2 regions of the Arthrobacter sp. P4_F10 genome follow, and region 1 is predicted to be linked to the other one. Evidence: predicted binding sites of a transcription regulator. Region 1 holds the regulator's gene; the other holds the start of a gene.

Region 1 (4,394 bases):
GAGTTCGTGGTGAAACTTCTCGACCGTGCCGTGTCCGGCATGGGCGGCCAGAGCCGCGATGGCCAGCACGAAATGGCCCGGCAGGTGGCGCGCGCGATAGACAGCGGCGACCACCTGTTGGTCCAGGCCGGCACCGGCACCGGCAAATCGCTGGCTTACCTGATTCCGCTGATCGCCCATTCGCTGACCAGCAACAAGCCCACCCTGGTGTCCACCGCAACCTTGGCGCTGCAGACGCAGATCGTGGGCCGGGACCTGCCCAGGCTGCTCAAGACCATCACCCCTGCCTTGGAACGGCCCGTCAAGGTCGCCCTGGTGAAAGGCCGGTCCAACTACGTGTGCCGGCACAAACTCGAGGGCGGTTTCCCGTCCGAAGAACCTTCCGAGGGACAGCTGTTTTCCCTTGGCGAGGACACGAGCGTGCCGCATTTCGCTGCCGCGCTTGGCGGGCCGTCCTCCCAGCTGGGCAAGGAAGTCGTCCGCCTCCGCGAATGGGCCGAGGAGACCGCGACGGGGGACCGCGACGAGCTCATGCCCGGCGTCACGGACCGGGCCTGGCGCCAGGTCTCGGTTACCTCCATGGAGTGCCTCGGCGCGCAGAAGTGCCCGCTCGCGGCCGAATGTTTCAGCGAGCTGGCACGGCAGAACGCCGCCGACGCCGACGTCGTGGTCACCAACCACGCCATGCTCGCCGTCAGCGCCTTCGAGGGCCTGGCGGTGCTGCCCGAGTACGACGTCGTGGTGGTGGACGAGGCGCACGAACTTCAGGACCGCGTCACAGGCGCGGTCTCAGGTCAGCTCTCCGTGGCAATGGTGCACGCAGCCGCGTCCGGGGCCCGGAAACATACGGGCATCACCGTGGACGCGCTGAACAATGCCGCAGCCCACCTGGAGCTGGCCATCGACGGGGTCCCCAGCGGGCTGATGCCCAACGGCCTGAACAGCGGGCAGTTGGACTGCATCGACCAACTGCGCGACGCGTGCCGCGCCGCCCTGTCCGATTCCAAGGGCGACAGCTCCACGACGGCCGACGGCGGACGCCAGCTGGCGCGCTCACGCCTGATGGTCATCCTGGAACTCTGTGAGCGCCTCCTGGCCGCGCGCGAAAACCGCGAAGTAGTGTGGTTCTCCCGCAACAGCAGCTTCGACCCGGTGCAGGGCTACTCCCAGCCTGACGAGAGCGCGCCGGCCCTGATCAATGTTGCCCCGTTGAGCGTCGCGGGGCGTTTGCGCGAGGGTTTGTTCGCGGACCACACCGTCATCCTGACCTCGGCCACACTGGCCATTGGCGCTGCCTTCGAGCCTGCAGCCGGAGGCCTCGGCCTCGTTGGCAATGGCGCCCCGAGCTGGACCGGGGTCGACGTCGGGTCCCCGTTCGACTATCCGAAGCAGGGCATCCTCTATGTCGCCCGGCACCTGCCCAAACCCGGCCGCGGGACTTCCCCCGAGGCCTTGGATGAGCTGGAGAAGCTGATCCGCGCTTCCCGTGGCGGTGCCTTGTGCCTGTTTTCCTCGCGGCGCGCGGCGGAGGAAGCCGCCGAGGCCATGCGGCCCCGGCTGGGCCTCAGCATCCTGTGCCAGGGGGAGTCGACCATGACGGCGCTCGTGCGGCAATTTGCCGACGAGCCGGACACCTGTTTGTTCGGCACAATGTCCCTCTGGCAGGGCGTCGACGTTCCTGGGGTGTCCTGCCGGCTGGTGGTTATAGACCGGATTCCCTTCCCGCGGCCGGACGACCCGCTGATGACGGCACGCTCGCGGGCCGTCGCCCAGGCGGGCGGCAATGGCTTCATGTCCGTCTCGGCCACGCACGCCGCCATTCGGCTCGCGCAGGGCGCCGGACGGCTGATCCGTTCGACGTCGGACAAGGGCGTGGTGGCAGTGCTGGATTCGCGGCTGTCCACGGAGCGCTACGGCGGATTCCTCCGCGCCGCGCTTCCGCCGTTCTGGCCCACCACCGATTCATCGATAGCCATGGCTGCCCTGGAGCGCCTGGCGAAGGACTCCGCGAACGGCTGAGTCCCACGTTGAAGCGGGAGCTGGCCGGGACTGAAGCCGGCGGCCTCGCCGGGGATGGTTAGAGGGAGCGGAGTACCGAGACGACCTTGCCCATGATGACGGCGTGGTCGCCGAGGATGGGTTCGTACTGGGTGTTTTGCGGCAGCAGCCAGGTGTGGCCGTCCCGCTGGCGGAATGTCTTGACCGTGGCTTCGTCGTCCAGCAGGGCGGCAACGATGTCGCCGTTCACGGCGTCACCCTGGCGGCGGACAACCACCCAGTCACCGTCGCAGATCGCGGCATCAATCATCGAGTCGCCAGCCACCTTGAGCATGAAGAGTTCGCCATGGCCCACGAGCTGGCGGGGCAGCGGCATGACGTCCTCCACTACCTGGTCCGCGAGGATGGGTCCGCCGGCGGCGATGCGTCCGACGAACGGCACCATTGCCGTGTCGGTGGCGCTGGCGAGCTCAGACACCGAGAGGCCGCCGACGGCCCGCAGGCCGCTGGACTTCCCGACACCCGAAATCGGTGTGGTCCCCTCGTCCAGGGTCAGCGGCATGAGCACTTCCATGGCCCGCGGGCGCTTCGGATCGCGCCGCAGGTAGCCGAGCTTTTCAAGCTGGGAGAGCTGATGGGTCACGCTCGACAGGCTGGCGAGGCCGACGGTGTCGCCGATCTCGCGCATGGAGGGCGGGTAGCCCTTGTCCGTGACGGACCGCTGGATGGTCTCCAGGATTTTCTTTTGCCGGACGGTGAGGCTCTTGGGGGCCCGGGCGGGCTGCGGGCTCCGTGAGGTGGCCCTGCCGCCGGTGGCTTGTGCTGCCATGTTCGCCAACGCCTTTCCGTTCCGCCCGGCTGCCGTGGCTGCTGTCACCGGGACCTTCCGGCCTGAAATGTCAGACCCTGCTGATCAACTACTAACGAATTCACACAGGGAGTTCGTTAGTGGTTGTCCTGTCCCTCAAAAATAGGCCAGCCGCAGGGCTTTTTCAAACATTTGTTCTAGCGAGTCTCGACATCGTTCGTTAGTAAGTGCTAAAACAGAACGAGCAAGGTTCGAATATGTGTTCGATTTCGAGGTTTCCACTTCGGATCCGCTGTTCGGTTCTATGTTCGAAGGTTCGGCCGGTTGGCGGCGAGTACGTGGAGTACGCCGGGCGGCACCGTATGGTCCAGGAGGGCTCAGTTCATGTCAGCTTCAAGCGCGTTTCAAGACACTTTTGTTCAGGGCGTCTTTGTTCAGGGCGTCACGAATCACCACCGCAGCGGGGCGGGGGCCGCGGTTTCCGGCCGCCGGCCGAAGCAGCCGCCGCTCCGGCTCACCCAGCGCGGACGCTTCGTCTTCTTCGGTGTCCCGCTGATCCTTCTGGCGGCGTTCATCCTGTCGCTCAGCGGATTCCTCAACGCTCCCGCGAAAGCAGCGGATTCCGCTGACCAGCTCTCGCTGACGCCGACTGTCACCGTGACGGTGCAGCCGGGGGAGTCCCTCTGGGCCATTGCAGGGTCGGTGGCTCCGGAGCGCGATCCCCGCGACGTCGTGGCCGATATCGTGCAGCTGAACAACCTGGACGCCGCCCGTGTGATGCCGGGCCAGCAGCTGTTCGTCCCGTCCAAGTAGTACCCGCCAAGCCAAGCAACATCCCCCAAGTGCAGTCGCGGACGTCACAGTTTCAGTGCCCGTCCCGCTACCACTTAAACTGGTCACGTGACTGACCAGCTTGAGCGCCTCAACCGACTGCCCCTCCGAACCAATCTGCGTGGCCTGCGTCCGTATGGTGCGCCGCAGCTGGACGTCCCCATCCTGCTCAACGTCAACGAGAACACCCATGGTGTCCCGGCCGATGTCCGCGCGGCGATCACCGAGGCCGTCAGCTCCGCCGCTGCCGGGCTGAACCGGTATCCGGACCGCGAGTTCACCGAACTGCGCGAGGCCCTCGCCGAATACCTTGGCCACGGCCTGGACGCGGAGAATATCTGGGCCGCGAACGGATCCAACGAAGTCCTTCAGCAAATTCTCCAGGCATTCGGCGGCCCCGGCCGGACGGCCCTCGGGTTCCCTCCCACATATTCGATGTACCCCTTGCTGGCCTCCGGCACGGATACGGAGTACATCGTCGGTGCCCGCGCCGCGGACTATGGGCTCAGCGCGGAATCGGCGGCCCGGCAGGTGCGCGAGCTTCAGCCCAACATTGTTTTCCTGTGCTCCCCGAACAACCCGACCGGTACGGGGCTGGGGCTTGATGTCGTCGAGGCCGTTTATGACGCCGGCGAAGCCAGTCAAACCATCGTGATCGTTGACGAGGCCTACCACGAGTTCGCCCACGACGGCACGCCCAGCGCGCTCACCCTGCTGCCTGGCCGGGAGCGGCTCATCGTCTCGCGCACCATGAGCA
Region 2 (4,394 bases), on a different contig from region 1:
TCACCGGGCAGGCCTTCCTCATAGCGGGCGAGGAGCCCGTCCTCGATGTAGTTTTCGTCGTCGAACAGGATTGCCAGGCGTTCCCGAACGAGGAGCTTTCCTGATTCGGTGATCTTCTTGCGGTTCTTCTCTGAGCCACCGAGGCGGGCCGAAGCGAGCTTCTCGGTCAGTTGTTCGTGCACGGTTGCTGCCGGGACTTCGATGTCCGACACCGGCGCGGGGGCGACGATCGTAGCTTCACTCATGTTGGGCCTCCAGGAATTCGAGTTGCTGTCCTTTATTAGTATACGAACAAGCGTTCGCTAGTCTAGTCTTATTCCAGGTGGACTTACGATTCCCCTAGGCTCCGACCTCATTCACCCGAACAGGAGAGAGACATGCACAGCATCGATCCCCAACTGGCCGGCACCACCCTGCCGCAACCCAAAGGCCGCCCTGACCACTACTGGGAAGATCTGGTGGCAGGCGACGTGGTCCGCACGGCAGGTATGACCATCACGGATGCACATCTGGTCCAGTGGGCGGGCCTCACCGGCGACCTCGTCTCCCTGCACCTGGATGAAACCTATGCGGCAACGACGCCGTTCGGACAGCGCATCGCCCACGGGCCGCTGACCATGTCCCTGGGCCTGGGCCTGATGACCCAAACGGGGTATTTCAGCAACGTGGTCGCATGGCTGGGCCTGGATGAGGTCCGTGCCCTCGCCCCGGTGTTCATCGGGGACACCATCCATGTTGAGGCCACGGTAGCCATGGCGCGCGAGACCAAAAAGCCGGACCAGGGCATCTGGAAAATCGATTACTCCGTACTGAAACAGGACGGTTCCACCGTCATGACGTTCAGCAGCAGCTTCATCATGAAAAGGAAGTAGGCCATGACAATCCAGGACAATTTCCGCCCGGCACCGCCGGCCGAAATCTCCGAGCCCGACGAATTCGCAGCGCTGCGGACACGTGTGCGCGCCATGCTCGCCGAGCACGTCACGCCGGAGCGGCTCAACAAGTTCGACGAAGCCGAAGAATACGACGTCGAGCTATACCGCGAGATTGGCGCCGCCGGTCTGATCAAGCTCGACGGCGAGCTCCACGGCCGTGGACCCAAACACCAGGCGCAGGCGGTGGTTCTTGAGGAACTCGGCGCCGGCCCCACATCGGTGGCCGTGAGCATGGTGGTCCAGTACATGGGCGTCCAGCTCCTTCACACCTACGGCAATCGCCGGCAGCAGGAAGAGTTCCTGGCTCCGCTGCATGCCGGCAAAGCCAAGATGTCCTTCGGACTGAGCGAGCCCGACGGCGGAACTGACGTTGCCCGGGCCATGAAGACCAACGCCACCCGCTTGGAGGACGGTAGCTACTCCATCTCCGGACAGAAGAAATGGATCGGCGGTGCGATGGACGCGGACTACCTGATCCTCCTGGCCCGGACCAGCGAAACCACCCGCTCCGCCATTGACGGCATCACCATGTTCCTGCTCCCCCGCTCCACGCCCGGGATCAGGACCGAAACCATCGACACCATGGGCATCCGCGGCCTCGCGCAGTGCGACGTCTACCTCGACGACGTGCGGGTCCCGGCAGCGAACGTCTTGGGTGAACTGGACAGGGGATTCCGCCAGGTTCTGGATACGCTCAACGGCGAACGGCTCAATGGGGCCGCGGTGGCTTTGGGGATCGCCCGCGGAGCCATGGAAACCGCCGTCGGATGGGCACGTCAGCGGCACGCTTTTGGCCGCCCCGTGGGCTCCTTCCAGGGGCTCCAGCACAATCTGGTGGATGCCAGCGTGAAAATTGAATCCGCCAGGCTCCTCCTGCGCCAGGCGGCAGAAGCGTCCGACGGCGGCGAGGGAACCAATGAGACCTGGTCCGCCATGGCGAAGCTCGCAGCGTCCGACGCGGCAACCACCACCACCGATGTTGGCATGCGGGTCATGGCCGGCTGGGGCTTCTTCCGCGGCCTGCCCATGCAGCGTTACTTCCGCGATGCCCGGCTGTACACGTTCGCGCCGCTTACTGACGAGATGACGCGCAACTACATCGGCGAGAAGCACTTGGGACTTCCCCGGTCCTTCTGACCGGCACCTAGCCACGACATGGGGCGGCTACCTGCTCGGTAGCCGCCCTATATTTGGACCAACGACAACAAAAGGGCGACTACCTTTCGGTAGCCGCCCTTTTGTTGGGGGAAATCAGGACCGGTAGTCGATTTCAAGGTCCACGACGTCCTGGTCGCGCAGGTTAACGACGATGTTGTCCGGCGTGCGGGTGGTCATCCAGACCAGTTCCTCGGTCATGCTGGCGTTGCCTTCGATGTGCGGCATAAACGGCGGCACGAAGACGAAGTCACCCTCTTCCAGGTAGACGATCTGGCCGTAGCCCTCGCCGTAGCGGATAAAGCCACGGCCCTTGAGCACATAGCCTCCCGTGTTGGCCTCCCCGTGGTGATGGGCATCCGAGATCTCCCCGGGACCGGTGAAGACCTTGCCGAACCAGAGTCGCTCAACGGGACTGCTTTCCTTGCTGACGCCGGAGATGCGGCGGGCATTCAGCGTCTGTCCCGGCGCGGCGGCCAGTTCGTCTGCCCGGTTCACACGGAACAGGTCCACGTTGCGGTTGATGTCAAAGGCCACTTCAGTCATGGCAAATCCCTTCCAAGGTTCTTGAGTTGCCGCCGGTTTCGTCATTGCAGCCGGGGCCCGAATTCAGTATGTGTCCTTCACACCAGCGAGTCAAGACGTACGCTTGTTCGTTTATGCATCTCGGTCCCAGCAGTAGCACCAACGACTAYCGGCTCTTGACAGCGTGGCCCAAAATGGGATTACCTAATGAACATTCGGTAAATAAAGCTGGAGGCAACGACGCATGGCTGAACTGACGGTTTCCGGGGGCACCCACCCCATCCTGAAAGACGACTACGCCTCGGAATGGATGGGCATCGAAGTCCTCGCGCTGGACGACGGGCATGCCACGATCCGCATGACGCTCCGGCAGGAAATGCTCAACGGCTTCGGCATGGCCCACGGCGGAATGATCTTCGCCTTCGGCGACACGGCTTTCGCGCTGGCCTGCAACCCGGCCAATCCGCTCCCGGGCGAGGACTCCAACATCACCGTTGCTGCCGGCGTCGACATCAACTTCCTGAAACCCGCCTTCCGCGGACAAGTGCTGACCGCCGTCGCGAACCGCCGCGCCAGCACAGGACGCAGCGGGCTGTACGACATCCAGATCTACGCCGCCGATCCTGGCGCGGGCATCCCGACGGCGGCACCGGCCGGCGCGGCCCCCGCAGCAACCCTTCCGGGCCAGCTCCCCACCGATATCCTCCCGGGCGAACTCATCGCCGAGTTCCGCGGCCGCAGCCGCACCATCTCCAAGAAATAGAAACAGGGAACCACTGATGACCCAAGAAACTGCCGCCGCCACAACTGACGCTGTCCTGGACCGCGAGGAGACCATCTCCCGCGACGAGCTCGAGGCGCTCCAGCTCAGCCGCCTGCAGCACACGGTGGCCTACGCCTACGACCGCGTCCCCCTGTACAAGCGCAAGTTCGACGAGGCCGGCGTCCACCCGACGGACCTGCGTGAACTCTCCGACCTCGGCAAGTTCCCCTTCACCACCAAGGAGGACCTCCGCCTCGAGTACCCCTTCGGCATGTTCGCCGTGCCGCAGCACGAGGTCGCCCGGATCCACGCCAGCTCCGGCACCACGGGCCGCGCCACCGTGGTGGGCTACACCAAGAAGGACCTCGCCGACTGGGCCAAGCTGGTGGCCCGCTCGCTGCGCGCCTCCGGCGTCCGGCCGGGCATGAAAGTGCACAACGCCTACGGCTACGGCCTGTTCACCGGCGGCATGGGCGCCCACGCCGGCGCCGAGGCCCTCGGCTGCACCGTCATCCCGATCTCCGGCGGCCAGACCGAGCGCCAGATCACGCTCATCCAGGACTTCAAGCCCGACGCCATCCTGGCCACCCCCACGTACCTGCTGACCATTGCCGACGCCATGATCAAGCAGGGCATCGACCCGGCCTCAACGTCACTGAAGTACGCGGTCCTGGGTGCCGAGCCGTGGACCGAGGAAATGCGGCACGAGCTCGAAACCACCATGAACCTCAAGGCCTGCGACATCTACGGCCTCTCCGAGGTCATGGGCCCGGGCGTCGCCGGCGAAGCCGTGGAAACGCAGGACGGCAGCCACATCTGGGAGGACCACTTCCGGCCAGAGATCATTGACGCCTTCGACCCCACGGTGGTGCTGGGCGACGGCGAGCCGGGCGAGCTCGTCTTCACCTCGCTCACCAAGGAAGCGCTGCCGATCATCCGGTACCGCACCAAGGACCTCACCAGGCTGCTGCCGGGCACCGCGCGCCCGGCGCACCGCCGCATGGGCCGCATCACCG

The links. The regulator LexA, encoded in region 1, represses DNA repair genes until DNA is damaged. The targets are predictions, from matches to a motif close to TCGAACANNTGTTCGA.
Region 2: a site for LexA is predicted at 2,732-2,747, ahead of AC1DR1_RS00920 (hotdog fold thioesterase). Genes of this name have one in related genera too.

Annotation. Positions count from the first base shown of each region.
Region 1 covers NZ_JBFUJJ010000013.1:44,507-48,900, reverse strand. Annotated here, with positions in the region: gene AC1DR1_RS14330 (ATP-dependent DNA helicase) at 1-2,019, shown strand, start outside; gene lexA (transcriptional repressor LexA) at 2,078-2,827, opposite strand; gene AC1DR1_RS14320 (LysM peptidoglycan-binding domain-containing protein) at 3,191-3,619, shown strand; gene AC1DR1_RS14315 (histidinol-phosphate transaminase) at 3,707-4,394, shown strand, end outside.
Region 2 covers NZ_JBFUJJ010000001.1:194,477-198,870, forward strand. Annotated here, with positions in the region: gene AC1DR1_RS00900 (acyl-CoA carboxylase subunit beta) at 1-245, opposite strand, end outside; gene AC1DR1_RS00905 (MaoC/PaaZ C-terminal domain-containing protein) at 378-872, shown strand; gene AC1DR1_RS00910 (acyl-CoA dehydrogenase family protein) at 876-2,072, shown strand; gene AC1DR1_RS00915 (cupin domain-containing protein) at 2,187-2,636, opposite strand; gene AC1DR1_RS00920 (hotdog fold thioesterase) at 2,860-3,378, shown strand; gene paaK (phenylacetate--CoA ligase PaaK) at 3,395-4,394, shown strand, end outside.